One region of the Pannonibacter tanglangensis genome, then DNA from elsewhere that is predicted to be linked to it. Evidence: predicted binding sites of a transcription regulator. Region 1 holds the regulator's gene; each other region holds the start of a gene.
The links. The regulator PhoB, encoded in region 1, activates phosphate uptake and scavenging genes when phosphate is short. The targets are predictions, from matches to a motif close to TGTCATNNANCTGTCAT.
Positions count from the first base shown of each region.

Region 2: a site for PhoB is predicted at 3,177-3,193, ahead of ugpB (sn-glycerol-3-phosphate ABC transporter substrate-binding protein UgpB). Genes of this name have one in related genera too.
Region 3: a site for PhoB is predicted at 4,365-4,381, ahead of GWI72_RS10650 (PhoX family protein). Genes of this name have one in related genera too.
Region 4: a site for PhoB is predicted at 2,083-2,099, ahead of GWI72_RS02475 (UDP-2,3-diacylglucosamine diphosphatase). Genes of this name have one in related genera too.

Region 1 is NZ_JAABLQ010000001.1:2,511,592-2,518,979, forward strand. Features, by position in the region: gene GWI72_RS11160 (aspartate aminotransferase family protein) at 1-613, opposite strand, end outside; gene GWI72_RS11165 (GcrA family cell cycle regulator) at 1,042-1,584, shown strand; gene phoB (phosphate regulon transcriptional regulator PhoB) at 2,005-2,703, opposite strand; gene phoU (phosphate signaling complex protein PhoU) at 2,739-3,449, opposite strand; gene pstB (phosphate ABC transporter ATP-binding protein PstB) at 3,485-4,246, opposite strand; gene pstA (phosphate ABC transporter permease PstA) at 4,296-5,654, opposite strand; gene pstC (phosphate ABC transporter permease subunit PstC) at 5,651-7,120, opposite strand; gene GWI72_RS11195 (substrate-binding domain-containing protein) at 7,190-7,388, opposite strand, start outside.
Region 2 is NZ_JAABLQ010000005.1:139-6,398, forward strand. Features, by position in the region: gene ugpE (sn-glycerol-3-phosphate ABC transporter permease UgpE) at 1-712, opposite strand, end outside; gene ugpA (sn-glycerol-3-phosphate ABC transporter permease UgpA) at 725-1,609, opposite strand; gene ugpB (sn-glycerol-3-phosphate ABC transporter substrate-binding protein UgpB) at 1,702-3,012, opposite strand; gene GWI72_RS19830 (extracellular solute-binding protein) at 3,532-4,842, shown strand; gene GWI72_RS19835 (ABC transporter permease subunit) at 5,231-6,112, shown strand; gene ugpE (sn-glycerol-3-phosphate ABC transporter permease UgpE) at 6,123-6,260, shown strand, end outside.
Region 3 is NZ_JAABLQ010000001.1:2,384,591-2,391,978, forward strand. Features, by position in the region: gene GWI72_RS10635 (GH1 family beta-glucosidase) at 1-739, shown strand, start outside; gene GWI72_RS10640 (GNAT family N-acetyltransferase) at 961-1,263, opposite strand; gene GWI72_RS10645 (NUDIX domain-containing protein) at 1,572-2,180, shown strand; gene GWI72_RS10650 (PhoX family protein) at 2,343-4,286, opposite strand; gene GWI72_RS10655 (TetR/AcrR family transcriptional regulator) at 4,406-5,047, opposite strand; gene GWI72_RS10660 (DUF418 domain-containing protein) at 5,130-6,239, shown strand; gene GWI72_RS10665 (ABC transporter substrate-binding protein) at 6,571-7,388, shown strand, end outside.
Region 4 is NZ_JAABLQ010000001.1:528,830-536,217, forward strand. Features, by position in the region: gene GWI72_RS02465 (fumarylacetoacetate hydrolase family protein) at 1-145, opposite strand, end outside; gene GWI72_RS02470 (OmpP1/FadL family transporter) at 592-1,902, shown strand; gene GWI72_RS02475 (UDP-2,3-diacylglucosamine diphosphatase) at 2,145-2,948, shown strand; gene GWI72_RS02480 (glycosyltransferase family 4 protein) at 2,945-4,006, shown strand; gene GWI72_RS02485 (threonine ammonia-lyase) at 4,071-5,057, shown strand; gene GWI72_RS02490 (DUF2336 domain-containing protein) at 5,063-6,097, opposite strand; gene GWI72_RS02495 (globin-coupled sensor protein) at 6,478-7,388, shown strand, end outside.

The sequences.
Region 1 (7,388 bases):
AGATCTCGCGCAGCTTGCGCAGGAACTCGACCGGGATCTCGCGGATGCCGCCCTCACCCTGCACCGGCTCGATGCAGAGGGCTGCGGTGGTCGGGCCGATGACGGCCTTGAGCGCGTCCAGATCGCCGGCCGGAACCTGCAGGAAGCCCGGCGCCTTCGGGCCGAAGCCCTCGAGATACTTGGCCTGGCCGCCGGCGGCGATGGTCGCGATGGTGCGGCCGTGGAAGGCGCCCTCGAAGGTGATGATGTCGATCCGCTCCGGATGGCCGTTCACATAGTGATAGCGCCGGGCGGTCTTGAAACAGGCTTCCATCGCCTCCGCCCCGGAGTTGGTGAAGAACACCCGGTCGGCAAAGGTCGCCTCGACCAGACGGCGGCCAAGCGTCTCCTGGCCTTCCATCTTGTAGAGGTTGGAGACATGCCACAGCTTCTCGGCCTGCGCCTTCAGCGCATTGACGAGATGGGGATGGGAGTGGCCGAGGGCATTCACCGCGATGCCGGATCCGCAGTCGAGGTATCGGCGCCCGTCGGACGTCTCCAGCCACACGCCTTCTCCACGGACGAAATCAAGATCCGCCCGAGCGTAGGTGCCGAAAAGTGCCGACGCCGTCATATGCTCAACTCCTCATGCGGGGTCCGGGACGTCTTGTCCCGGAAAACCTCTCCGGTTCAGGGATGGTTGAAAGGGATGCCAAAACGAACTGTGCCGCCCGAACAGGCGGCACAGACAATGAGCGCTGTTTATACACCGCGCATCGCCTTGCCTGTCAATGCAAATGGCGCATTTCAGCCACTCAGCAAGCCCGCGGCAACCGCGGCGTAATCTGGGGAAAAGTCGTTTCGTCCCCGGTTCATGTTGTCCGTATCCTTGCCTCGGATTTGGCCGCCATTGTACTGTCCTGCCTGTCGGATACGACATCTCGTGCTGTAGATCACCAAATCATACTGGATATGCCAAGAGGGGCGTGGAACACGCGTGCCTTAACACTTGGTTACTGCCTTCAATTCGGATCTGCGGCCGGCAACGACGGGGTGTGACGGATGAGCTGGACTGACGAACGCGTGGAGCTCCTGAAGAAGCTCTGGACTGACGGGCTGAGCGCGAGCCAGATCGCCGCCGAGCTCGGCGGGATCACGCGCAATGCGGTGATCGGCAAGGTGCATCGCCTTGGGCTGTCCGGTCGCGCCAAGGCGGTGGCCCCGGCGGCCAAGCCGCGGCGGGCACGCACGCCGACGCCCCAGACGCCGGCCGCAACGCCGCGTCCGGCCCAGGCCCCTGCGGCGCAGAGCCGCGGGGCGACGGCGCTGAAGATGGACCCGGTCGAGGACGTCGCCGTCGAGGTGGCACCCGAAGCCGCGCCGGTTGCCGAGATCGTGCCGATGACGGAACGGGCGACCATCCTCACGCTGACGGAGCGCACCTGCAAGTGGCCGATCGGCGACCCGAGCTCGCAGGATTTCTACTTCTGCGGCCGGCACTCCGATCCGGGCGTGCCCTATTGCGCGCATCACTGCCGCATCGCCTATCAGCCGGTGAATGACCGTCGCCGCGACAAGGACAAGAAGCAGCTGGCCCGCGCCTGAGCGCCAGCTGCCGACCGTTTCGGGGTGGCCAACCAGTCCGTGGTCGCCCCACCCAACCCGAAGCCCGCCGCGCCTCCGCCCGGCGGGCTTTTGCTTTTACGCTCGGGATGCGCCCAAGCGGCCCGACGTCAGGCGAGACAACTGGCAACAAAAAAGCCCGCCAGAAGCGGGCTGGGCTTGATGTGATGACAAAGCTCGCCCTCTCCGAAGTCATCCCGGCCAAGCGCAGCGCCGAGCCGGGACCGGAGGGGCGAGGCCTCCATATTTCAATCAGCGAACCCGGGAGAGACCCAGGCTCTCCGCTCCCGGATCTCCGCTTCGCTCTCGTCCGGGATGACGATACAGGGTTTGTCAGCAGCCTGAGCCCACCGGAGGCGGGCTCAGCGGCGATGTTTCGCCAGTCGATGACAAGACGCAGCGTCAGCCGGCGACCGCAAACTGGTCGTTGAAGGCGTATCCGGCGCCGCGGACGGTGCGGATCGGATCCTTCACCTTGCCGCGGTTGATCGCCTTGCGCAGGCGACCGACATGCACGTCGACCGTCCGCTCGTCCACATAGACGTCATGCCCCCAGACGCCGTCGAGCAGCTGCTCGCGCGAGAACACGCGGCCGGGCGAGGTCATCAGGAACTCCAGCAGGCGGAACTCGGTCGGTCCGAGATGGATTTCCTTGCCGTTGCGGCGGACGCGGTGGGTCTCGCGGTCAAGCTCGATGTCGCCGGAGCGCAGCATCGTCGACACGACCTCGGGCCGGGCCCGCCGCAGGATGGCGCGCACGCGCGCCATCAGCTCGGGGATCGAGAACGGCTTGACGACATAGTCGTCGGCACCGGTGGCGAGCCCGCGGATGCGCTCGGCTTCCTCGCCCCGGGCCGTCAGCATGATCACCGGCAGGCGCTCGGTCTCTGCCCGCGCCCGAAGGCGCCGGCACAGCTCGATGCCCGACAGGCCCGGCAGCATCCAGTCCAGCAAGAGGAGGTCCGGCTGGCTCTCGCGCAGCCGGATTTCCGCTTCATCGCCGCGGGCGCAGGCCTCCACGGAATAGCCTTCTGCTTCCAGATTGTAGCGCAACAACAGGCTCAGCGGCTCTTCGTCTTCAACGATGAGAACCTTAGGCATTCATACGCTCCAGCAATCGGACGCGGGTGACCGCGTCAGGCGTTCTCGATGTCGGCGAGGCCGGTTTCATCGATCTTGCGGCGAGCCTCCAGCAGCTGCTTGCCCGTCACCATGAAGTAGACGTTCTCGGCGATGTTGGTGGCATGGTCACCGATGCGCTCGATGTTCTTGGCGCAGAACAGCAGATGCGCGCACTGGGTGATCTTGCGCGGGTCTTCCATCATGTAGGTCAGCAGCTCGCGGAACAGCGAGGTGTAGATCGCATCCACCTCGTCGTCACGCTCGCGCACGGCCTGGGCTGCCGCAGCGTCGTGGCTGGTGTAGGCGTCAAGCACGGCCTTGAGCTGGCTCAGCGCCAGTTCGGACATGTGCTCCACGCCGAAGGCGGCCTTCTTGGAGTTGAGGTCGCCGTCGATGGCAATGACGCGCTTGGCGATGTTCTTGGCAAGATCGCCGACCCGCTCCAGGTCGTTGGCGATGCGACCGGCGGCCATGATCTCGCGCAGGTCCTGGCCCATCGGCTGGCGCAGGGCGACGATGCGGATGAACTTCGCCTCGATCTCCTGCTGCAGCTCGTCGAGACGCGCGTCCTGCAGGATGGTCTTGTGGGCCTTTTCCAGATCCTGCGACAGCAGGGCGGTCACGGCGTCGTTGACCAGCGCCTCGGCGAGGCCACCCATCTCGGCCACACGGCCAGCCAGCTCGCGCAGTTCTTCATCGTAGGAACTGACGGTATGCTCGGACATGTTCAAATCCTTCTCGCGTTGGAAACAACTGGACCTTAACCGAAGCGACCGGTGATGTAGTCCTGCGTACGCTTGTCCTGCGGGTTGGTGAAGATGTCCTGCGTCGCGCCTTCCTCGACGAGATTGCCGAGGTGGAAGAAGGCGGTGCGCTGGGACACGCGGGCGGCCTGCTGCATGGAGTGGGTCACGATCACGATCGTGTAGTTGGCGCGCAGCTCGTCGATCAGTTCCTCGACCTTGGCCGTGGCAATCGGGTCCAGCGCAGAGCACGGCTCGTCCATGAGGATCACTTCCGGGCTGACGGCGATGGCGCGGGCAATACACAGGCGCTGCTGCTGGCCACCGGACAGGCCGGTGCCCGGGCCGTCGAGACGATCCTTGACCTCGTTCCAGAGGCCGGCCTTCTGCAGCGAGGAGGCAACGATCTCGTCCAGCTCCGACTTCTTGCGGGCAAGACCGTGAATGCGCGGGCCATAGGCCACGTTCTCGTAGATCGACTTCGGGAACGGGTTCGGCTTCTGGAACACCATGCCGACCTTGGCGCGCAGCTGCACCGGATCGACCTTGGGGTCGTAGATGTTCTCGCCGTCGATGGAGATGTTGCCCTCGACGCGGCAGATGTCGATCGTGTCGTTCATGCGGTTGAGGCACCGCAGGAAAGTGGACTTGCCACAGCCCGACGGGCCGATGAAGGCCGTGACCGAACGCGGCTGGATCGCGATGTCCACGTCCTTGATGGCGTGCTTCTCGCCATAATAGACCTGAACCTTGCGGGCGGAAATCTTCGCATCAGTCATGGCAGCTGCCTTTGTCGTAACAGACATGTCGTTCATGGTCGCGGTTCCCTTACCAGCGGCGTTCGAACTTGCGACGCAGGATGATCGCCACGATGTTCATGGCCAGCAGGAAGACCAGCAGGATGATGATCCCGCCCCAGGCCTTCTCGTAGAAGGCCGGGTCCGCACGCTTGGCCCATTCGTAGATCTGGGCGGGCATGGCCGAGTTCGGCGACAGGAAGCCGGCCGTGACCCCGTCGGGATAGTTGGAGGCGATGAAGCCCACCATGCCGATCAGGAGGAGCGGTGCGGTCTCGCCGAGGGCGTGTGCCATGCCGATGATCGTGCCCGTCATGATGCCCGGCATGGCCAGCGGCAGCACGTGGTGGAACACGGCCTGCATCTTCGAGGCGCCGACGCCGAGCGCGGCGTCACGGATGCTCGGCGGCACGGCCTTGAGGGCCGCCCGGGTCGAGATGATGATGGTCGGCAGCGTCATCAGCGTCAGCACCAGGCCGCCGACCAGCGGCGCGGACTGCGGCAGATGGGCAAACTGGATGAACACGGCCAGACCGAGGATGCCGAACACGATCGAGGGAACGGCCGCCAGGTTGGCGATGTTCACTTCGATCAGGTCGGTGAAGCGGTTCTTCGGCGCGAATTCCTCAAGATAGATGGACGCCGCGACGCCGATGGGCAGCGACAGCAGCAGCACCACGAGCATCATGTAGAAGGAGCCGATCATCGAGACGCCGAGACCGGCCTTCTCGGGACGCGAGTCGGAGGCGTCCGAGCCAAGGATGAAGTCCCAGTTGAAGCGGCGCTCGATGGTTCCCTTCTCCAGCATCTGGTCGACGAGGTCGAGATGCGCGGGATCCAGGTTCTTGTCGTTGGCAAGGCTCTCGCGGGTGACGCGGCCCTTGAGGTAGCCGTCGACACGGGCGGCGGCGTAGATGTCGAAGACGACCGTCTTGCCGATCTCGCCCGGGTTCTGGAGCACGAATTCGCGCACCTGCGTTGCCGCACCGGAGGACAGCATCTTGCGCAGGTCGGCCGGCTTCATGTCGGTGGTGATGCCGGCGCCTGCCAGCTTCTCCTTCAGCGCGGCGTCGATCAGCGCGTTGTACTGCGAGGTCTTCACGACCGACGCCTCGGCGGCATCGATCTTGGCCTTGTCGAGGGGGATCGACACCTGGACGAAGGTCTGGGTGAAGGCCACCGTGCCGTTGCTGATGATCGCGTACATCAGGGCCGCCAGGAAGGACAGGCCGATGAGGATGGCGACGATGCCGTAGGCCTTGAAGCGCACCTCTGCGGCGTTGCGCTTGCGGGTCAGGGCGTCGAGTTCATACAGCGACTTGGACTTGCGCGGCTGCGCGTTCTGGCTGTCGTCCGGCAGGACCGGAGCATTCACTGTCGCGTCGGTCATTCGTACTGCTCCCGGTACTTGCGCACGATGTAGAGCGCGATGATGTTGAGCCCGAGCGTGATCACGAAGAGGGTCATGCCGAGTGCGAAGGCGACGAGGGCCTCCGGCGAGGCGAAGTCGGCGTCACCGGTCAGCTGGCTGACGATCTTGGCGGTGACGGTGGTCATCGCCTCGAAGGGGTTCAGGCTGAACTTCGCGGCGGCACCGGCGCCCATCACCACGATCATCGTCTCGCCGACGGCGCGGGAGGCCGACAGCAGGAAGGCACCGACGATGCCCGGGAGGGCGGCGGGCAGGATCACCTTGCGCACGGTTTCCGAATGGGTGGCGCCCAGACCGAGCGAGCCGTCACGCAGCGACTGCGGCACGGCGTTGATGATGTCGTCCGACAGCGAGCTCATGAACGGGATGATCATGATGCCCATCACCAGACCGGCGGTGACGACGGCAGTACCGCCCTGCATCCAGTTCAGGCCGAAGGCACCGCCCTCGCCGAACAGGCTGACCAGAGCTGGGCCGACCGTGAGCAGCGCGAACAGGCCGTAGACGATCGTCGGGATGCCGGCGAGCACCTCGAGCAGGGGCTTGGCCACGGACCGGACAGTCGGGCTTGCATATTCGGACAGGTAGATCGCCGCAAAGAGGCCGATCGGAACGGCGACCGACAGGGCGATGATCGAGATGTAGAACGTAGCCCAGAGCAGCGGCACGATGCCGAGCGAGGAGCCGCCATGGAAGCTCGGGCTCCAGGTCATGCCGAAGAAGAAGTCGGCAGCCGGGTAGAGCTTGAAGAACTCGACCGTGTTGAAGACCAGCGAGAAGAAGATGCCGGCCGTCGTCAGGATCGCGATGGACGCGGCGCAGACCAGCATGCCCATGACGATGTGCTCGACACGGTTGCGGGCCCGGAAGTCCTTGTTGGTCGACAGCACCGCGTAGGCAAGACCACCGAAGGCGACCAGCAGCACGAGCAGCGTGCGCAGCATGTTTCCGGCGGAGGCAAGCTCGCGGTAGCTCTGGGCCGCGCGCAGGGTCTCGGACGACACGTCGGACCCCAGGGCGACGCCGATGTCGCCGAGACGGCCGCGGACGTCGGTCAGTTCGGTGCGGATGGAACGCGCCTGCTCGTCGGTCATCACCCCGCTGCTGACGGCAAGGTCAAGGCCGTCGGCGACACGCCGGACATCGCTCAGCACCAGGTCAAGCGAACTCTTGGCAATCGCGTCCTGCGAGATCATGCCCGAGATCTGGGAGTTGATCACGACGGGCTGGATCAGGAGCCAGGCGCAAAGCGTCAGGATGGAGGGGACCAGCACCATCAGGCTGACGTGCCAGCCGTAGTATCCGGGCAGGGAATGAAGGTTGCGGGCATCACCGCCGGCGCTGGCAACAGCGCGGATGCGACCGGCGAAGAAACCGGCGGCGGCAAGGCCGACAATGACCAGGAGAAGGAAGAAAAGAGACATGAGGCGCGACCCACCAGCAACAGGGACAAGAAAGGGCGGCTTTCGCCGCCCTTTCAGTGTGAGGTCGGCTTACTGGCCGATGGTCTTGGCGGCAGCCACGTCGGCCTGAACCTTGGCCAGCTCCGGATCGGAGACGAGGCCGTACTGGGCGAGCGGGCCGCTTGCGCCGGCGATTTCGTCAGAGACGAAGAACTGGGCGAATTCCTGCAGGCCCGGGATCACGCCGATGTGCGCCTTCTTGACGTAGAAGTACAGCGGACGGGAGACC
Region 2 (6,260 bases), on a different contig from region 1:
TGCGCTTGATGGCCATCACGATCGTGTAGTAGCCGGTGTCGGTGGTCACCAGCAGCGGCCAGAGATACTGGTTCCAGCCGTAGATGAAGAGAATGACGAAGAGGGCGGCGATGTTCGTCTGCGACAAGGGCAGCAGGATGTCGCGGAAGAACTTCATCGGCCCCGCCCCGTCGACGCGGGCGGCTTCCAGCAGCTCGTCCGGCACCGTCAGGAAGAACTGGCGGAACAGGAAGGTCGCGGTGGCCGAGGCCAGCAGCGGCACGGTCAGGCCGAGATAGCTGTTCAGCATGCCCAGATCCGCGACCACCTTGAAGGTCGGCAGGATGCGCACCTCGACCGGCAGCATCAGGGTGATGAAGATCATCCAGAAGAAGAACTGCCGGAACGGGAAGCGGAAATAGACGATCGCGAAGGCCGAGAGGATCGAGATCGCGATCTTGCCGGTGGCGATGATCAGCGCCATCACCAGGGAATTCAGCATCATCGGCCCTAGCGGCGGGGCGCCGGAGGTGGAGGCGCCCGTCGTCAGCAGCTCCCAGTAGGTCTGCAGGGCATGCGGGCCGGGCACGAGCGGGATCAGGCCCGACATGAACTCGTCGGGGGCCCGCGTCGAGGCAATCAGCGCCACATAGACCGGAAACGCGACCGCGATGACCCCGAGGATCAGGACCAGGTGGGCAAGGGCAGTGAGCCAGGGTTTGTTTTCGACCATGACGGGCTTGTCCTAGTAGGCCACGCGCCGCTCGACATAGCGGAACTGGATGAAGGTAAGGACGATGACGATCGCCATCAGGATGACCGACTGGGCCGCCGACGACCCGAGGTTCAGGCCGATGAAGCCGTCCGAATACACCTTGTAGACCAGGATGTTGGTCGACTGGGCCGGGCCACCTTCGGTGGTGGCATGGATGATGCCGAAGGTGTCGAACATGGCATAGACGACGTTGACGACCATCAGGAAGAACGAGGTCGGCGACAGGAGCGGCAAGGTGATCGTAAAGAAGCGCTTGAACGGCCCGGCCCCGTCGATCGCTGCCGCCTCTTTCAGCGACATCGGGATCGACTGCAGGCCGGCGAGGAAGAAGATGAAATTGTAGGAGATCTGCTTCCAGCTCGCGGCGATGATCACCAGGATCATGGCGTCGGTGCTGTTGAGGGAGTGATCCCAGTCATATCCCACCATTTCCATCATGTAGGGCAGGATGCCGATGGTCGGGTTGAACAGGAACCACCAGAGGACGCCGGCAATGGCCGGGGCAACGGCATAGGGCCACAGCAGCAACGTCGTGTAGGCGCTTGCCCCGCGGATGAGGCGGTCGACCGCAACGGCAAGGGCAAGGGCGACGCCGAGCGACAGCACTGCCACGCAGACCGAGAACACGGCCGTCACCTGCAGCGAGCTCATGTAGTTGGGATCGGAGAGCAGCGCCGTGTAGTTCGCCAGACCGACGAAGGTGGTCTTGAAGCCGAAGGCATCCTCGCGGAGGAACGATTGCCAGATTGCCTGTCCGGCCGGCCAGAAGAAGAACACGCTCGTGATCGCGAGCTGAGGCGCCAGCAGGAGATAGGGCAGGGCCTTGTTGGGGAAGATCGTGCGTTTGGTTTGCATGCTGGACACCCGGTCGCGCGGCGAACAGAAAGACCCACGCCCCGGTGGCCAGACTGGCCGACCGGGACGCGGGCATCTTGGATCCGGACGGATCAGTTGGCGTTGGCCGCCTCGAATTCGCGCAGCAGGGCGTTGCCGCGCTTGACCAGGTCGTTCAGGGCCACGTCGGCGGTCTTGGCACCGCTCAGGACCTGCTGGAACTCCTCGTCGATGATGTCACGGATCTGGACATAGCTGCCGAAGCGCAGGCCCTTGGAGTTGGCCGTCGGAGCGTTCAGCGTGATCTGCTTGATCGAGACGTCGGCACCCGGGTTCTTCTCGTAGAAGCCCTGCTGCTTGCTCAGCTCATAGGCCGCCTGGGTGATCGGCAGGTAGCCGGTGTCCTGGTGCCACTGTGCCTGCACTTCCGGCGACGACAGGTAGGAGAAGAAGTCGGCAACGCCCTTGTACTCGGCGTCCGCCTTGCCCTGCAGCACCCAGAGGGTGGCGCCGCCGATGATGGAGTTCTGCGGCTTCACGTCGGCGTAGTGCGGCAGCATGGAGATGCCGACCTCGAAGTCCTTGGCGTTGGCCAGAACGCCCGCGCGCGAGGCGGAGGAGTTCATGTACATGGCGCATTCCTGCGAGTAGAACTTCGGGGGAGCGTCGTTGCCGCCACCCTTGCCGCCATACTGGAAGATGCCGGCGTCCTGCCAGGTCTTCAGGTTGCCCCAGTGCTTGGCAACGAGCGGGTTGTTGAAGGTCAGTTCGGTCTTCAGGCCGCCGAAGCCGTTCTCCAGCGTGCCGATCTGCTGGTTGTGCCAGGCCGAGAAGTTTTCGGTCTGGACCCAGGACACCCAGCCCGTGGTGAAGCCGCACTTCGCCGCGCCCGACTCCATGATCTTCTTGGAGAAGGCTTCAACGTCTTCCCAGGTCTTCGGCGGGGTGTTCGGATCAAGGCCGGCCTTGGTGAAGACGTTCTTGTTGTAATACATCACCGGCGTGGACGAGTTGAACGGCATGGAGAGCATGTTGCCCTCGGTGTCCGTGTAATAGCCCACGACGGACGGCAGGAAGGCCTTCGGGTCGAAGTCTTCACCGGCGTCCTTCATCAGCTGGTAGACCGGATAGACGGCGCCCTTGGCGGCCATCATGGTGCCGGTGCCGACCTCGAAGACCTGGACGATGTGCGGCTGCTGGCCGGCACGGAACGCGGCAATGGCCGCCGTCAGGGTTTCGGCGTAGGAGCCCTTGTAGACGGGCACGATCTTGTAGTCGCTCTGCGACGCGTTGTACGCGTTGGCGACGCCTTCCAGCTTCGCGCCGAGCTCGCCACCCATGGCATGCCACCAGGTGATTTCGGTCGCGGCGAAGGCGAAGGTCGAGGTGCCTGCCAGCGTCGCGGCGGCGACGAGGCTGGCCATGAGATGCCGAGTAGCCATTGTGTTTCCTGCTCCCAGTTGAGGGGCCGTCTGGCCCGGACAGCGCTTGGAACCGTCTGCCGGGCCGGCAAATGTGCCGGCTGGCGTGTCCCTGCGCTGCTTATTGTTTTCATATGAACGGCGCATGTCGTTCATATGAAAGTTGTACGACAGTTCGATGACGTCGACAATGCCCCCGCAGCGTCCCGGGTACGGTGCGACGCAGCAAGAACCTGCCATTCCGTGTAAATCCGGGCGCGGTTCGACGATGTTTCATCCCGTTCCACGAAATTCCATTGTAACCGCCCTGTAACAATCGGCCCTGCAGGCCGGCTTTGCATGCCGGTGACACGGGAAGGGGCTGGTGACGCGACTGTCGTCGAATATTCGTCACGACGACATCACGCGTTCATATGAAAACACTACGCAGTCGTCGCCCATCGAGCCGTCCGGTCTGGCCGCGCTGCGACAGGCTGCGCGCCTCCGGGCGCGCGTCAGCCCATTCCAATCAGGGAGTGTTCCATGTCTTTCCGCAAGTTCGTCGCCGGTACCGTTGCCGCGGCTGCCCTCGCCGGGTTCTCTGCCCCCGCCTTCGCCGCAACCCAGATCAGCTTTTGGCACGGCATGGGTGGCCGGAACGGCGAGATCCTGAACGAGCTGGCGACCAAGTTCAACGCGGCCCAGTCGGCCTGCGTCCTGACGCCGGTCTCCAAGGGCAACTACGAAGAGGCCCTGGCCTCCGGCATCGCGGCCTTCCGCTCGGGCCAGCAGCCGAACGTGCTGCAGGTGTTTGACGCCGGCGCGGCCACCATCATCAACGCCAAGGGCGCGACCGTTGCCGCGGAAGACCTGCTGCGCGAGGCCGGCTACCCGTTCAAGGCGGACGACTACATTCAGGGCGTGCGCTACTTCTACGCCGATGCGGCCGGCAAGTTCGTCGGCATGCCGCTCTCCTCGTCCGCGCCGATCATGTACTACAACGTCGATGCGCTGAAGAAGGCCGGCGTCGAGGCCCCGAAGACCTGGGAAGAGTTCGAGGCGATTGCCCCGAAGCTGAAGGATGCCGGCTTCATCCCGCTGGTCCAGTCGCACCTGCCGTGGCAGATGGTCGAGAACTTCCATTCCCGCAACAACCTGCCGTTTGCCACCAACAGCAACGGCTTCAGCGGCGTGGAAGGCACCAAGATCCTCGTCAACACCCCCGAACAGCGCAAGATGTTTGAAAAGCTCGTGGCCTGGAAGGACCAGGGCCTGTTCGGCTTCTTCGGCGCCGGCTGGAACGAGAACCAGAAGCCGTTCGAGGAAGGCAAGGTCGCTCTCTGGATCGGCTCGTCGGGCTCCTTCGGCGGCCTGCAGAAGACCGCGACCATGCCGTTCGGCGCGACGTTCCTGCCCTACTGGGAAGGCATCAAGGGCGCCGGCACCAACTCCTTCATCGGCGGCGCTGCCCTGTTCGCCATGGCCGGCAAGCCGGCCGCGGAGAACAAGTGCACGGCCGACTTCTTCCACTTCCTGAGCTCGCCGGACATCCAGTACTGGTACCACAAGACCTCCGGTTACGTGCCGATCACCTCGGCCGCCTACGAGCTGGCCAAGAAGGACGGCTACTACCAGCAGACGCCGGCCGCGGAAGTCGGCATCAAGCAGCTGATGCTGCCGGGCGGCGAGTGGTCGAAGGGCTACCGCATGGGCTTCTACCCGCAGATCCGCGACGTCATGAACCGCGAATTCGGCAAGGTCTTCTCCGGCCAGACCAAGGTCGAGGACGCCTTCAAGACGATCGAGGACGAGGCCAACCAGATCCTCGCCCGCTTCGCCAAGACCGCCGGCTGATCTGATCCTGCCAGTGAGACAACGGCCGGGCCATGCCCGGCCGTTCGACCTGCCGAGTAACCTACCCCCGTCATCCCGGCCAAGCCGAGCGAAAGCGAAGCGACGAGCCGGGATCCAGATGTCAGCCGCGCGAAGCGCGACGGACCCGATCAAGCGCATGCTTTTTGCGTTGCATTGTCTTTGGGTTCGCGTGCGCTCGCACTGACGCGCTGGATTCCGGATCTGCGGTTCGCTGAACGCTCACCTTGTCCGGAATGACGGAAACCGAGCGAAACTCGGGGGGATCATGCTGAACGCCGGGCCATGCCCGGCCGTTCATCCTGTCGTCCGTTCCGCGTCCTGCCGGCCCACCGGGTCCAGGACGCCCGCCAGATCCGCGAGCAAGCCCATGAAGCGCGCCCAGTTCTCCTCGCCGCTGCTGCCCTACCTTCTGCTTGCGCCGCAGCTGGTGATCATCTTCATCTTCTTCTACTGGCCCTCCGCCCAGGCGATCCAGTCCTCCTTCTACATCGAGGACCCGTTCGGCTTCGGCGCGACCTTCGTGGGCCTGGAAAACTACGCGATGGTGCTGGGATCGGCGGAATATCTGCGCATTGCCCGGTTCACTGTCTTCTACACGCTGATCGTGACCTTCCTGTCGCTGACGATCGCGCTCGTGCTCGCCGTGAAAGCCGACGCGGTGCTGACCGGCGCCTCGACCTACCGCACCCTGCTGATGTGGGTCTATGCCATCGCGCCGCCGGTGGCCGGCCTGATCGGCATCATGTTCTTCGACCAGCACATCGGGCCGCTGGTGGATCTGGCCGCGGTCTTCGGCTGGGACATGCGCGTCGGCGTCAACTACTACGACACCGCCTTCGCCATGGTGGTGATCGCCGTCTGGAAGCAGATCCCTTACAATTTCATCTTCTTCCTGTCCGGGCTTCAGGCCATCCCGAAGCATCTGCGCGAGGCGGCGGCGATCGACTGCCGCTCGGAGCTGCGCCGCTTCTGGACCGTGACGCTGCCGCTGCTGGCGCCGACGGCCTTCTTCCTGCTCATCATCAACATGACCTACGCGCTGTTCGACACCTTCGGGATCATCGACATCGTGACCCGCAACGAACCGGCCAACAATCCGGTCACGCTGGTCTACAAGGTCTATCTCGACGGTTTCCGCTCCAACGACCTGGGCAGCTCGTCGGCCCAGTCGGTGATCCTGATGGTGGTGGTGCTGCTGCTCACCATGGCCCAGTTCCGCTTCATCGAGCGGCGTGTCCACTACGGCTGAGGAGCCCGTCATGTCCCGCGTCAGACCGTTCGACCACCTGCTCCTGATCCTCGGCGCCTTCTTCATGATCGCGCCGGTGGTGATGGCGTTCCTGACCTCCACCCATTCGTCCATCGAGATCCACCAGAACGGCCTGATGCTCTCGATG
Region 3 (7,388 bases), 130 kb from region 1:
CCACGTGTTGCTCGCCCACGGCCGCGCGATCCAGGCCATGCGGGCGCTGGGCATGGGCAATCTCGGCGCGGTCTGCAATTTCGAGTATGCCCAGGCCGCCAGCGACAGCGCCGCCGACATCGAGGCCGCCCGGGTCTATGACGGCTACTACAATCGCTGGTTCCTGTCGGGCATGTTCCGCAAGGAATATCCGGCAGAGGTGCTGGAGGCCTTCCTGCCGCACATGCCGGCGGGCTGGCAGGACGACTTCGACGTCATCGGCACGCCGGTCGACTGGTGCGGGCTCAACTACTACACCCGCAAGCTCATCGCCGCCGATCCGGCCAGCCCCTGGCCGTCCTTGCGCGAGGTCGACGGCCCCTTGCCGAAGACGCAGATGGGCTGGGAAATCTATCCCGAGGGGCTCGAGCATTTCCTCAAGCGCACCCACGCCGACTACACGAAGGGCCTGCCGCTTTATGTGACTGAGAACGGCATGGCCAATCCGGACGTCATCGAGGGCGGCGCGGTGGAGGATGCCGGCCGCATCGCCTATATCGCCAGCCATCTCGAGGCCGTGCGCCGGGCCGCCTCTGCCGGGGTTCCGGTCGCAGGCTATTTCGTCTGGTCGCTCATGGACAATTACGAGTGGTCGCTCGGCTACGAGAAACGCTTCGGCCTTGTCCATGTCGACTTCGACACCCTCGCCCGCACCCCCAAGGCCTCCTACCACGCCCTGCGCCGGGCCCTCGCGCGCTAGGGAGACCGCGCAGGCAAGACAGCGGCGCAATCTTGCGGGAAAGCCTCGCCCTCACGTCATCCCGGCCGAGCAACGCGAGAGCCTGGACCGGAGAGCCGAGGACGCGGTGGGTCCGCGACCCCGCCTGCGAAACACCTTGGCACTCCGGTCCCGGATCTCCGCTTCGCTGCGTCCGGGAAGACGCCACGGAGTATTTTCAGCAACCAATGGTGCCGGGATGCTCACACCTGGAACACGTCAGCCCACTCCTTATGGCGCTGGCGCTGGGCGTTGACGAAGGGGCACAGCGGCACGATGCGGAACCGACCGGCCCGCGCGGCGTCCACCATATGCGCCACCAGCTTCTGGCCGACGCCCATGCCGCGCATGCTGTCCGGCACGCCGGTGTGGTCGGCAATGATCAGGCCGTCATTGACGATCGAGAACGTGATCTCGGCCTCGCCTTCGACACCCTCGACAATCGCGACGAACCGGCCCCGGCCAGCGCCGCGCTCTTCCCGGATGGTCACACCCACATCACTCATCGCGTCTCTCCGTCCTGTTCATCTGGCGCGCAGGTCCCGCGGCCTTGATGTCATGCGAGAAGCCTCGCAGACCGGCTTCACCTGCGCCAGCCCGCTGACGACGGACACATTGTTCATCAATCTTGCAGCAATGCGACGGCTGGCCTGCGCACTGTCTCGATTCGGTTGCATGTGACCTGATCATCACTGTCCTGTGCCGAAAACGGTCCCGCCGCAGGTTCCGGCTTGATCCGGGCCGGGATTCCAAGCCCTCTTGCGGTCATGCCGCCGCGCGTCGCGGCGTTGCCCGACTGTCTGAAGGTGTTCACATGGACAAGCCCGCCCTCCCTGGTGCCTCGCTCGACGGCCGCGTCGAGATCGACACGCAGGAGCTCCTGTCCGCGAACTGGGGGCGGCTGACGAAATACGGCTTCCGCTATCGCCGCTCCGATGGCGACTGGCAGCCGCAGGTGCGCGAGGTCTATGACCGGGGCCACGGTGCCGTGCTGTTGCCCTATGACCCGGTGCGCCGACACGTGCTGCTCACCCGCCAGTTCCGCCTGCCGGCGCTCGTCAGCGGCCATGCGGAGGAGCTGATCGAGGCCCCGGCCGGCCTCCTTGACAATGCCGATCCGGAAACGCGCATCCGGCTGGAGGTGGAGGAAGAGACCGGCTACCGGCTCGGCCCCGTCGAGCGCCTGTTTGCCCCCTTCATGAGCCCCGGCTCCGTCACCGAGCGCCTCACCTTCTTCATCGCCCCCTATTCCCCGGCCGATCGCATCTCCGACGGCGGCGGCAAGGCGGATGAGGGCGAGGACATCACCGTGCTCGACCTGCCCTTCGACGAGGTCATGGGTCTCGTCGCCGCCGGCCGCATTCCCGACGCCAAGACCATCCTGCTCCTCTACCACCTCGCCCTGACGGTCTTCCGCGCTTAAGAACTCCGACGCACTGTGAGGTTGCGGGCAAAATCCGCCCCCTCCGGCGTCATCCCGTGCGCAGCGTAGCGCCGAGCCGGGACGACGAGAGAGGGTTTGTCATCAACCTCGGGGCGCGCCACCGGCGCGCCCTCCCTTGTCTTCAGTCCTGTCCGCCCGGCGTCAGCCGACCAGCGCGTTGTCCTGGCGCTTGATCGCAATCACGGACGAGCGCGGCAGCTTGCCCTCGCCGTCCGGGAAGGGGGCGTCCGGGTGCTGGATGCCGACGAACAGGGTGCGCCGGTCGGCGGACCAGGTCAGGCCGGTCACTTCCGAACCCTTCGGGCCGGTCAGGAAGCGTTCGATGCGGCCGGTGACGGGATCGCCGGCCAGCATCTGGTTGTTGCCCTGACCGGCGAAGTCGCCCTCGTTGGTGTCCTCGCCATCGGTCTGGATCCACAGCAGGCCGGTGGTGTCGAACATCATGCCGTCGGGCGAGTTGAACATGTTGCCCTCGTTGATGTTCGGCGAGCCGGCATAGGCGCTGTCCTTGTGCACCACCGGGTTGCCGGCCATCAGGAACAGGTCCCAGCGGAACGCGGTGCCGGCATGGTCCTCCTGGTCCGGATACCAGCGCACGATCTGGCCATACTGGTTCTTCTCGCGCGGGTTGACCGCATTCACGGTCATCTCGTCGCCGCCAGCGTTGGTGCGCATCTTGCCGTCCTTCACTTCACCGCGGCGGGTGTTGTTGGTCAGGCAGCAATAGGCTTCGATGGCGACCGGATTGACCGCGACCCATTCCGGACGGTCCATGGTGGTCGCCCCCACCCTGGAGGCCGCCTGACGGGTGAAGACCGCGATCTCGTCCGCCGCCATGCCGGTCGTTTCCGGGGTCAGCGCCAGCCACTCGCCGGTGCCGTCGTCGGAGAACCTGGCGACAGAGAGCACGCCTTCGTCGAGCAGCTTGGAGGTGTCGCCACCGGGCACGTAGACGTCGTTGGAGACATACTTGTAGAGGAACTCGCCGCGCTCATCGTCGCCCATGTAGACGACCACGCGCCCGTCACGGGCGATCACGACGGCCGCGTTCTCGTGCTTGATGCGGCCGAGCGCGGTGCGCTTCACCGGGGTCGAGCTGGCGTCGGACGGGTCGATCTCGACCACGTAGCCGGCGCGGCGCGGCTCGTTCGGGTTCTTCGCCACGTCGAAGCGCGGATCGAACTTTTCATAGGCATAGCGGGTCTCGGCGACGATGCCGTAGCGCTTGTAGTCATCCGGCAGCTTGAAGGCCGCGTCGGTGGTGCCGAAGTAGCCGTTGAAGTTTTCCTCGCAGGTCAGATAGGTGCCCCACGGGGTCTTGCCGGCGCCGCAATTGTTGAAGGTGCCGAGGCTCTGCGTGCCGGTCGGGTCGGCTTCCGTCTTCAGAAGGTCGGAGCCGGCGGCCGGACCGGAGATCTTCATCGGCGTCAGATGGGTGATGCGGCGGTTGAACGGGCTGTCGACGACGATGCCCCAGCCGTTCTCGCCTTCCGCGACTTCCATGACGGTGACGCCCTGCAGCTTCTGCAGCTTCATCACGTCTTCGGCGCTCGCCGGCGTGCCCTTGTCCGTCTTCGGCAGGTTGATTTCCGGGTTCACATATTCGTGGTTGACGGCAATCACCTGGCGGTTGCCGATCAGGAACAGCTCCATGCCATCGGTGTTTTCGCCGAACACCTGATCGGCCGAGGCCGCCTCGCCGCCGGTCTCGTGGCTGAAGGGCGCCGCACTGGAAAACAGCGGATCGCCCCAGCGCGCCAGGACCTTCCAGGTGTAGCCCTCGGGCACATGCACGGTGCCGTCGGTGGCGATGGCGACCGGCTTGAAGGCAAAGCGTCCACCCTGACCTGCACCCTGCCCCGCCGTCTGGGCTGCGGTCTGGGCCTCCGCCGAGGTGCTCGACATCAGCGCGCCAAGGCTTCCCATGGCGGCCGCCGCCGAGCCCATGGCGAGGATGCCGCCGAGAAAGCCGCGCCGCGACAGGGCAGCCTCGACCACGCGGTCAAAGTCGGTGACGGCAGGGGGCGGCGTCTGCAGTTCGTCCCAGGCGTCAAACGACAGGCTGGACGGGGTGGTCTCGGTCATGGCTGGCCTCCGGTAGCTGGCTTGATGGGAGGGCAGGTCTGGTCTCCCGCCGCCCCCTCACTTGCGTAACGACGTTACGTCACACTGCCATGACGGTGCCCCGCATGGCCGGCCTTGCGTCAGCCCTGCCGGCCGGCCTGCCGCTCCAGGTCGAGCATCCGGCGCAGATGCGCCTCGGCGGTGGCCGCATCCAGGCCGGGATAGCCCCACAGCACCAGCCCGGCAAAGCCGTCCTGCATGGCCGACAGCCGCAGCGCGGTTGCCGCCGGATCGGGCAGCCCCCACGCCGCCTCCCGGTTGAGCCGCTGCAGCAGTTCCGTCAGGCCGGCAAGAAAGGCGCGCTGCGCCCGGTCCAGTTCATCGGCCAGCAGCCGGTCCGTGGCCGCCAGCTCCGTCGCCTCCAGCCACAGCCGCAGGAAGGGAACCGCCTCGGGGATGAAGCAGGTGCGCAGGTAGCCGTCGATCAGCTGCAGCGCCGGAACATCGGCCCGGAACTGGTCGGCCACCACGCCGGCATAGATCTCGGCAAAGGCATGGGCACGCAGCTCCGACCAGGTGAAATAATGGTTGAGCAGGCCTGTCCCGACACCACAGCGGTCGGTCACATCCCGCGTCTTCGTGCCGCCGAATCCGCGCTCCAGCAACAGGTCCGCCGTTGCCGAGATCATGAGCGCCCGGCGTTCGTCCCCCGTTCGCCGCGCCCGTGCCCGTACCCGTGCCTGCGCCTCCGGCACAGTCGCGAGCCCCTCCCCGATGGCCATCCCAACCTCCTGGTTGCAGCCCTTGACAATTGAGCAGGCGCTCAATATTCACTTGAGCGCTTGCTCAAGTCAGGATAGCGCGATGGCCGCCCCCCGCAACCCCGAAGTCGATCTTCTGCGCAGTTTTGCGCTGGTCGGCATCTGCATCGTGAACCTGCCGGTCGTCGCGATCTATGATGCGCCCGAGCCGCTGCGCGCGCCGACCGGGCTCGACGAGATCGTCTATTTCGCCAATGTGTGGCTGCTGGAAGGCAAGGTCTTCCCGCTGTTTGCCTTCATGTTCGGCTGGGGCATTGCCGGCCAGCAGGCGGCCGCAGCGCGGGACGGGGTGGCGTTTTCCGGTCGATATGCCCGCCGCCTTGCCGGGTTGCTGGGGCTTGGCGTGCTGCATGCGCTCTTCGTCTACACCGGCGACATTCTGGTCCTCTACGCGCTCCTCGGCCTGCTGGTGTGGCCGGTCCTCGGCTGGTCGGGTCGGCGTCTTGTCAGGCTGGCGCTGGCGATGGTCCCGGTTGCCGCGCTTGCCTATGTGGGCCTCGGCGCACTGTATCTCACCGGGTTTGGCGAGATCGGCGACGGCCCGGAGATCACGACCTTCCTGGATGCGGTTGCCTACCGGCAGCTCGACTGGCCCTCCACCTTCTGCGTCGTCGTGCTGTTCAACGGTCCGGCCGCCTTTGCCGCCTTCTGCCTCGGGCTCGCGGGCGCGCGGGCGGGCCTGCTTGGCCAGGACAATGCCTGCTACCTGTGGCTGCGGCGACGGAGTGTCCCGATCGCGCTCGCGGGGCTTGGCATCAGCCTTGGCTATGCCCTTGCGGAGGCCGGGTTCGAGGCCGACACACCCTCCACCCTGGCGATTGTCGGCATGGGTCTCGGCCCCATCGGCGCGCTGTTCCTGTCGACCGCCTATCTTGTCGCCATTGTCGAACTGGCCCGTCGCGTCCGTTTCCCCCAGGCCTTTGTCGCAACGGGACAAAACTCGCTCACCACCTACGTGCTGCAGGGCGTGATCGGCGGGGCCCTCGTCTCGGGCTACGGGCTGGCGCTCGGTCCGCACCTCGGCTCTGCCGGCTATCTGGCGGTCGCCCTGCTCGTCGTTCTCCTCACCATGCTGTTTCTTCGTGTCTGGCAGATCTGGTTCCGGCGCGGGCCCCTCGAAGAGGTCCTGCGCGCCATCACAGGCAGCCGCTGACACACGCAGAGGTCGAGGGCATGGCGGCGATTGTCCAGGTTCCCCACCCCCGCTGCCTGCCTCCGGCGTAACCGGTCCTGCGGTGCCCCCCGCAGGGCCGGTTGCATTTTTTTGAGCCGGCGCACGACCGCCGGCGACGCCTGCGAAAAGCGCGGCAATTCCCCGGTTTCTCCCGTCCCTGCCCCCTCATGACAGCCCTGCGGCCGTGGCTGCGGAGCGCGTCGGCTTGCGCCGGACCGCGCGCAGGCGCTTGACAGCGTCTCGCGTCGCTGCCAGCATTTCACTGCAACAACATACATTCTCTTATAATGAAACCTTCCTGGAGGATGACATGATCCGGACCCTCACCGGCCGCACCGGTCGCATCACAACGCTCTCCCTCGCTGCGTTCCTTGGCTCCACGGCCCTTGCCCTTGCTGCCGGCAAGATCGACGTCGCCATCATCGGCGAGCCGCCCACCCTTGACCCGATGATGTCCACGGCCGATGTCGTCAGCATCGTCACGCAGCATGTCTACGAGACGCTCTACACCTTCGACGAGAACTGGGACGTGGCCCCGCTGCTGGCGGAATCGCTGCCCTTCATCTCGGAAGACGGCAAGACCTACAAGATCCCGCTGCGCGAGGGCATCACCTTCCACGACGGCTCGGCCATGGACAGCGCCGACGTTGTCGCCGCGCTGAAGCGCTGGACGACCGTGGCGGCCCGCGGCAAGTCCGTCGCCGGCATGATCGACAGCATCGAGGCCGAAGGTCCGAGCGTCGTCGTCATCAAGCTGAACAAGCCCTATTCGCCGCTGCTGTCGCTGCTTGCCTTCTCCAACTCCGCCGCCATCGTGGTGCCGCAGGAGATCCTGGGCGAGAAGCTGTCGGCCACTGTCGGCACCGGTCCCTACAAGCTGATCGAGCATGCGCCGGACCGCTACATCCAGCTTGGCAAGTTTGACGGCTTCAAGTCCCGCAGCGAGCCGTCCAGCGGCAGCGCCGGCGCCCGCGCCCAGACGCTGGACGAGATCCGCTTCGTTCCGGTTCCGGATGCCAACACCCGCGTCGAGGGCCTGATCTCGGGCCAGTTCGCCTTCGCCGACAGCCTGCCGACCGAAGCCTTTGGCCGTCTTTCGGAGAGCGCCAGCGTCGAGCCGGTGCTGCT
Region 4 (7,388 bases), 2.0 Mb from region 1:
GGGCACGCAAGCGGTCGAGCACCGGCTGGTCATAGGCGGCGGCGTCCAGGTCGCCGATGATGGCGCCCAGATCGCGCAGGCTGCCATCGCTGGCCATGAGGCCCGGCCGTTCCGCGCCTGCCTCTCCGAATCGACACAGTTTCATTTTTGCCCTCTTCTGACCTCGTGCAGCGCCTGGCGGACCCGCGCAGGCTGGGCGCCATTCTCATGCGTCTGCCTGCCGATGCAAGGTCACCGGACCAGGAAACCGGCAGTCCGGGTGCGGCCGGATTGTTGCAGTTTCGCAACGCCCGAGGCGAAAATATGTCTGTTCTGTGTCGAGGCTGATTTGCCTAAAAATTGTGCAAATGAAGTGTTTCGCGTCGCGCCCCTGCAAGAAATGTCGCGAACCACCGGAAATTGACGTTATCGGAAGCCGGCTGACCAAGACGGCGGTTTCCGTCGAGTTGATTGCTGCGCTGCAGCAGACTTGGCAGCCATTCCCGCCTGCCGATTTTCGCAATTGCACTTGCTACGTGTTTTCCTGATCCTGCGATCAATGGTGAAAGCTTGGCAGGGCTGGATCCTGACTTAATGGGAGGGAACTCAGATATGAACCGTGCACTTAAGGCTGCTGCTCTGTGCGGCTCGGCGTTGAGCCTGATCGCGGTGGCCGGCCAGGCGCAGGCCGGTGGTTTTGCGCTGCGTGAGCAGAGTGGCTACTACCAGGGCATGTCCTTTGCCGGCAACGGCACCACCGGGCCGAGCATCTCGTCGATCTTCTGGAACCCGGCCACGATCACCGGGGCAGGCGACGGCATCACGTTTGAATCGCACAGCTCCCTGATCCTTCCGAGCGCCGAGCTCGACTACAACTTCACGCGCGGCGCCGTGCCGTGGATCGGCTCTGCCTCGGGCAAGACCGGCGACATCGGCTCGGACGCCTGGATCCCGGCGAGCTACAATGCCTACAAGGTCAATGACAGCCTGTTCGTCGGCCTGTCGGTCACGGCGCCCTTCGGCCTGGCGACCAAGCCGAGCCCGAGCTGGGGCGGCAAGTGGTACAACCGGTCCTCGGAAGTGTTCTCGGTCAACATCAACCCGACCGTCGGCTACAAGATCAACGACATGATCTCGGTCGGCGCGGGTGTGCAGATCCAGTACCTGCAGGTCCGCCTGAAGTCCGCCTTCCCGCTCTCCGCCTCCGCGCAGACCGCCGAAGTGAAGGGCGACGACATCGGCTTCGGCTTCAACGCGGGCGTGACCATCAAGCCGGTCGAAGGCACCGAATTCGGCCTCGGCTTCCGCTCCGCGGTCTCGCACAAGCTTGACGGCGAATACATCCAGCCGGCGGGCGTGCTGCTGCCGTCCGGAACCCCGTTCGCAGCCTCCACCACCGGGATCACGGCCGCGACCATGACGCCGGAGATGCTGACCTTCTCGGTCAAGCAGCGCGTGACGGATGCCTTCCGCGTGGCCGGTACGGTCGAGTGGACGAACTGGAGCCGCCTCGGCACCATCCACACCAAGCCGAAGTCCGGCACGATGGCGACGCCGGACCTGAAGTTCAACTACAACGACGGCTGGTTCTTTGCCCTTGGTGGCGAATACGACTACAACGAGAAGCTGACGCTGCGTGCCGGTCTGGCCTACGAGCTGTCGCCGATCGACGAGAAGATCCGCTCCGCCCGCCTGCCGGACAACAACCGCTACTGGCTCTCCGCCGGCCTGAGCTACAAGGTCATGGAGAACATGTCGCTTGATCTCGGCTACACCCACATCATCCCGGAGAGCACGAAGATCAACATCGGCCCGGGTCACCAGGATTACAACCCGGCTGTGGGTCGCCTGACGGCGAGCGCCGACAGCAACGTCAACATCTTCACCGCCTCCTTCCGCTACCGCTGGGGCGGCAAGCACTGAGCGGCCAGACTGGCTGACAGGGGGGCCGGCGCCAAGCGCCGGCCCCTTTTCGCTGGGGCCTCCGGTGGCGCCGGCCGTGTCACATCCGCCTTGCAGCCGTTAAGGTTGCTGTCACATTCCGGCCCCCAAACGGGGCGCCAGCGCGGCGACGGGGCCCGGAAACGTCGGGTTTCCGCCATTTGTCATATTCCTGATACCTGAATCGCGTCTAAGGCTCTCGATCCTTACATGGAGTGCGGGCGATGACAGCGCGGAAGGAAGCGCGGCATTATCGGGCCTTGTTCATTTCCGATGTCCATCTCGGCACCCGCGGTTGCCAGGCGGACCTGCTGCTCGATTTTCTCAAGTACAACGATGCGGAAACCGTCTACCTCGTCGGCGACATTGTCGACGGCTGGCGTCTGAAGCGGGCCTGGCACTGGCCCCAGGCGCACAACGACGTCATCCAGAAGATCCTGCGCAAGGCGCGCAAGGGCGCCCGCATCGTCTACATTCCGGGTAATCATGACGAGTTCCTGCGCGATTTCCTCGGCACCCATTTCGGCGGCGTGGAGGTGGTGGACAGCGTCATCCATACCTCGGCGGACGGGCGGCAGTATCTTGTCATTCACGGCGACCAGTTCGACGTGGTCATCCGGCATGCCAAGTGGCTCGCCTTCTTCGGCGACAAGGCCTATGTGACGGCCCTGGCGTTGAACACCACCGTCAACATGGTGCGCCGGCGCATCGGCCTGACCTACTGGTCGCTGTCCGCCTGGGCCAAGCTCAAGGTCAAGAATGCCGTGAGCTTCATCGGTCGCTTCGAGGAGGCGCTGTCCGACGAGGCCCGCCGCCAGGGCACGCATGGGGTCATCTGCGGCCACATCCACCACGCCGCCAGCCACATGACGCACGGGATCCATTACATCAATACCGGTGACTGGGTCGAAAGCTGCACGGCCGTGGCCGAGCATCACGACGGGACGTTCGAGGTGATCCGATGGGTGGAACGCGCCGTTTCGGAAACGTCAGCTGGCCCCGCGCAGGAGCAGCCGGTCGCCGCATGACCTCTGTCCTGATCGTGACGGATGCCTGGCATCCGCAAATCAACGGGGTCGTGCGCTCGCTGGAACGCACGGCGGACGAACTGCAGCGCATGGGCGTGCGCGTCGAGCTGCTGACCCCCCGGCTGTTCCGGACGCTGCCCTGTCCGACCTATCCCGAGATCCGGCTGTCGCTCACCACGCGCCGGCAGGTGCAAAGGCTGATCGACGGCTTTGCCTGCGATCACCTGCATATCGCGACGGAGGGCCCGCTCGGCCTTCTCGCCCGGCGCGTTGCCCTGAAACGCGGACAGGTCTTCACCACGAGCTATCACACGCGGTTTCCGGAGTATCTGTCGGCCCGCCTGCCGGTGCCGCTGGACTGGACCTATGCCTGGCTGCGCAGCTTCCACAATGCGGGTCAGGGCTGCATGGTGGCGACGCGTTCGCTCGAGGACGATCTGGCCGGCCGCGGCTTCACGCATCTCATGCGCTGGTCGCGCGGCGTTGATGCCAACCTGTTCCGGCCCTACGAGGGCAGCGTGCTCCCGGCCGACCTGCCGCGTCCGATCTTCATGAACGTGGGGCGGGTGGCGGTGGAGAAGAACATCACCGCCTTCCTCGATCTCGACCTGCCCGGCACCAAGGTGGTCGTCGGCGAAGGGCCCCAGCTGGAGACGCTGCGCCGGGCCTATCCGGACGTGCTGTTCACGGGGGCCAAGCTCGGCGAGGATCTGGCCCGCCACTATGCCGCCGCCGATGTCTTCGTCTTTCCGTCGCTGACGGACACCTTCGGCAATGTCCTGCTTGAGGCCCTGGCCTGCGGCGTGCCGGTGGCGGCCTTTCCGGTCATGGGGCCGCTCGACGTCATCGGCGAGACCGGGGCCGGCGTCCTGTCTGCGGACCTGCGCGAAGCGGCGCTGGCGGCGCTCGACGTGCCGCGCGACTTCTGCCGCGAGGCAGCGCTTCAGTTCTCCTGGGAAAACAGCACGCGGCAGTTCCTCGACAATGCCGAGGCCGCGCATCTCATCGGCCGGTCCGTGGCCGACAGCCCGCTGCCCGGCGCGCCCGCTCCGGCCTGAACGGGGGCGGTTGTCTCTGTCGCTCCGGCCTGTTAGGCCTGTCCGGGTGTCCAGGGAGGCCGACATGCATCAGACCCCGACCCTCGAGATGGTCCTTCAGGCGCGCGAGCGCCTCAGCGGCCTTGCGACGATGACGCCGCTGCTGCGCTTTCCGGCGCTGGATGCGCGGGCCGGACGCCCTGTGCTCGTCAAGCCGGAGACCCTGCAGCGCACGGGGTCGTTCAAGTTTCGCGGCGCCTGCAACCGCATCGCCCTGATCCCCGAGGCGCTACGCCAGCGGGGTGTCGTGGCCTGTTCGTCCGGCAACCATGCCCAGGGCGTCGCAGAGGCCGCGCGGCTCCACGGCATGGCAGCGACCATCGTCATGCCGGAGGATGCGCCGGCGATCAAGCTGCGGCGCACCCGGGAGCTTGGCGCCGAGGTGATCACCTACCGGCGGGGCCGCGACGACCGGGATGCGATTGCGGCCGCGATCGTCGAGCGGACGGGCGCCACGTTCATCCACCCCTTCAACGACCCGGGCGTGATTGCGGGGCAGGGGACCGTCGGGCTGGAGATCGCCGCGCAGGCGCGGGCGATGGGGCTGGTTCCCGCCACCGTCGTGGCCTGCACCGGCGGCGGCGGGCTTGCCAGCGGCATTGCGCTGGGGCTCCAGCTCGAGGCGCCGGAGGCCCGCGTGTTCACGGCCGAGCCGGCCGGCTTCGATGACTACGCCAGATCACTGGCGGCGGGCACCCGGCTTGGCAACGCCCAGGCGAGCGGTTCGGTCTGTGACGCGATTCTGACCGACCGACCCGGCGAGATCGCCTTCGGACTGCTTGCGGCGCGCGGAGCGCAGGGGCTTGTCGTCTCCGACGCCGAGGCGCTGGCCGCCGTCGCCTTTGCCTTCACCGACCTGAAACTCGTCGTCGAGCCCGGCGGAGCGGTGGCTCTGGCTGCGGTCCTGGCTGGCCGGATCCCGCCCGGCGACACGCCGGTTGCCATCGTCCTGTCGGGTGGCAACGTCGATCCGCAGATGATGCAGCAGGCGCTTGCGACGGCTGCGGCCTGAAATCCTCAGACGGAGGGCGCGCGCCGACCGGTGCGGAACCGCAGCACCTCGTCCGGGATCGTCCGCGGGCTCTTGTCGAACCAGACGCAGCGTGCCTCCAGGAACTTGCGGAAGGTCCGGTATTCGATGCCGGTTTCGCGCATCATGTTGGTGACCGCGCTGTCGGCCTCCGACCGGAGGATCTTGGCGATCGTGCTCTCGACGAGGCCGATCTTGCGGGCGATCAGCCAGACGCAGGCGTCCTGCCGGTTCTGGTCGATGAGGGTCAGCAGGATGGAATCAAACGACAGTTCTCCCGAGGCGATCTGAACATGGGCCTCGTGATAGGACATCGTCTGGCCGTTGACGTTGATGTCCAGCGCCTTGCCGTCGGCGAGCGCACGCCGGGCCAGCGGCTCCAGATCCTCTGCCTCCATTGCTTTCGCCAGTTCCGGCGGCACGAGGGGACACTGCGCCTCCAGGATGGTGCAGAGGTCGGCGTGGAAGACCGGGTCCTGCAGCGCGCGACGGGCGATCCCGGCAAGCACGGGGGCCTCGACATTGGCAAAGATCAGCAGCGCCAGGATCGCGCGGGGGGAGAACCGGGTGGCGGGATTGGTCAGGAGCACATGGGTGACACCGCGCCCCGAGCGGGCGATCATCGTGTCGACCAGATCCTCCGGCAGGTCCGGACGGCGGGCGATGGCGCTGCGGTGCCGGTCCGAGCGACTTGTCACGATGGTCCTGAGCGCCTGCTGGCTGATCGTCGGCGAGAACTCGAGCACCGGTTCGCTCAGCTCGTAGTCCTCCTGCGCCAGACGGTCTGCAAGCGGCGAGGTGATGCGGTTCGTCCGGGCCAGGCGCACGACCAGATCGTAGCGGGTTGGCCGGTCGAGCTGGTGAAAGACGTCGAGCACAAGCGCTGAGAAGAGCTCCCGTTCCATCGGCGTCGGATCGGGCGAGGACGGATTGGCATATTCTGCACCCAGGGTCCGGATCAGCTCCGAGCGAGCGGCCGCGTCCTTGTTGCGTGCGAGCTGTTCGAGACGTTCCCTCAGCATGAAATTTCTTGCAGTCCCCGCCGGCTTTTCAGCTTCTGTTGTTTGAACATTATCATTCTACACAACTGTGAATCATTAGTTCCTTTGGCTGAAAGGTAAAGCGCATGTCGCGGGCAGATTACGGTTGCTCCGGCTCCATCGACAACATCGCTTGCGATCAGGGATGCGGGCCGGGATCGATGCGTGCCAGAAGAAAATGCCGTATCGTCAGGTTCCGGGCCGGTTTCAGGGTGCCGCTAACGGAAAATACTTAAATGAAGATCTTGGGTTGTGGATTTACCGTCCATTAGAACAGCTCGGCTGATGGTCCCCGCCGGCGAGCCAGTCTGGACGGACCTGGCTTGTCCCCGCTTGTTCTTACGCATGTCCATGGAGGGGAAATGCCCAGTATGCAGATTGCGGACCGGCTCGGCTTCTTTCAGCTGAGCGCGGAAGAGTTGCGCGTGGCGCGCGAGGCCTGGCAGCTCATCGAGCCGGCCTTGCCGGGGATGCTCGAGAGCTTTTACGCCCATGTGGCCCGGGTGCCGTCACTGGCTGCCATCATCGGCGGTCGCCAGGCGCATCTCATCAAGGCGCAGACTTCGCATTGGCGGCAGCTGTTCTGCAACGGGTTCGACGCGGCCTATCAGGAGAGTGCGCTGCGGATCGGCCGGGCGCATGTGCGCATCGGTCTGGAACCCAGCTGGTACATCGGCGGCTACGGCTTCGTCCTCTCGCATCTGACGCAGCTGTTCGGGCGTCGCCACCGGTTCTCGGGCCGGCGGACCGCGGAACTGACGTCGGTCGTCACCCGGATCGTCCTGCTCGACATGGACATCGCCGTCTCCACCTATGGCGAGGCGATGGTCGAGGCGGCACGCCAGCGCGAACAGCGCATCCGTTCGGCCGTCGAGGGCTTTGAGGGCCAGCTCCGCTCCGCCCTTGGTGGCCTGACGCAGGCCTCGGAAGCCCTTGAGCACACGGCGGAAGAGCTGAGCGGCGTCGCCCGCGAGACAAGTGCCCGCATCGGCTCCATGGAAGGCTCGGCAGCGACCTCCACGCGCGGCGTCCATGCGAGCGCGGCGGCGACGGAACAGATGGCGGCCTCCATCCACGAGATCAGCCGTCAGGCCGGCATGTCGCGCGACATTTCCAACGAGGCGCTCGACAACGCGCGCCGCACCAATGACAGCGTCCAGAGCCTGTCGGCGGCAGCCGAGCGGGTCGGGTCGGTGATCGAACTCATCTCCGAGATTGCCGGGCAGACGAACCTGCTCGCCCTCAACGCGACGATCGAGGCGGCGCGGGCCGG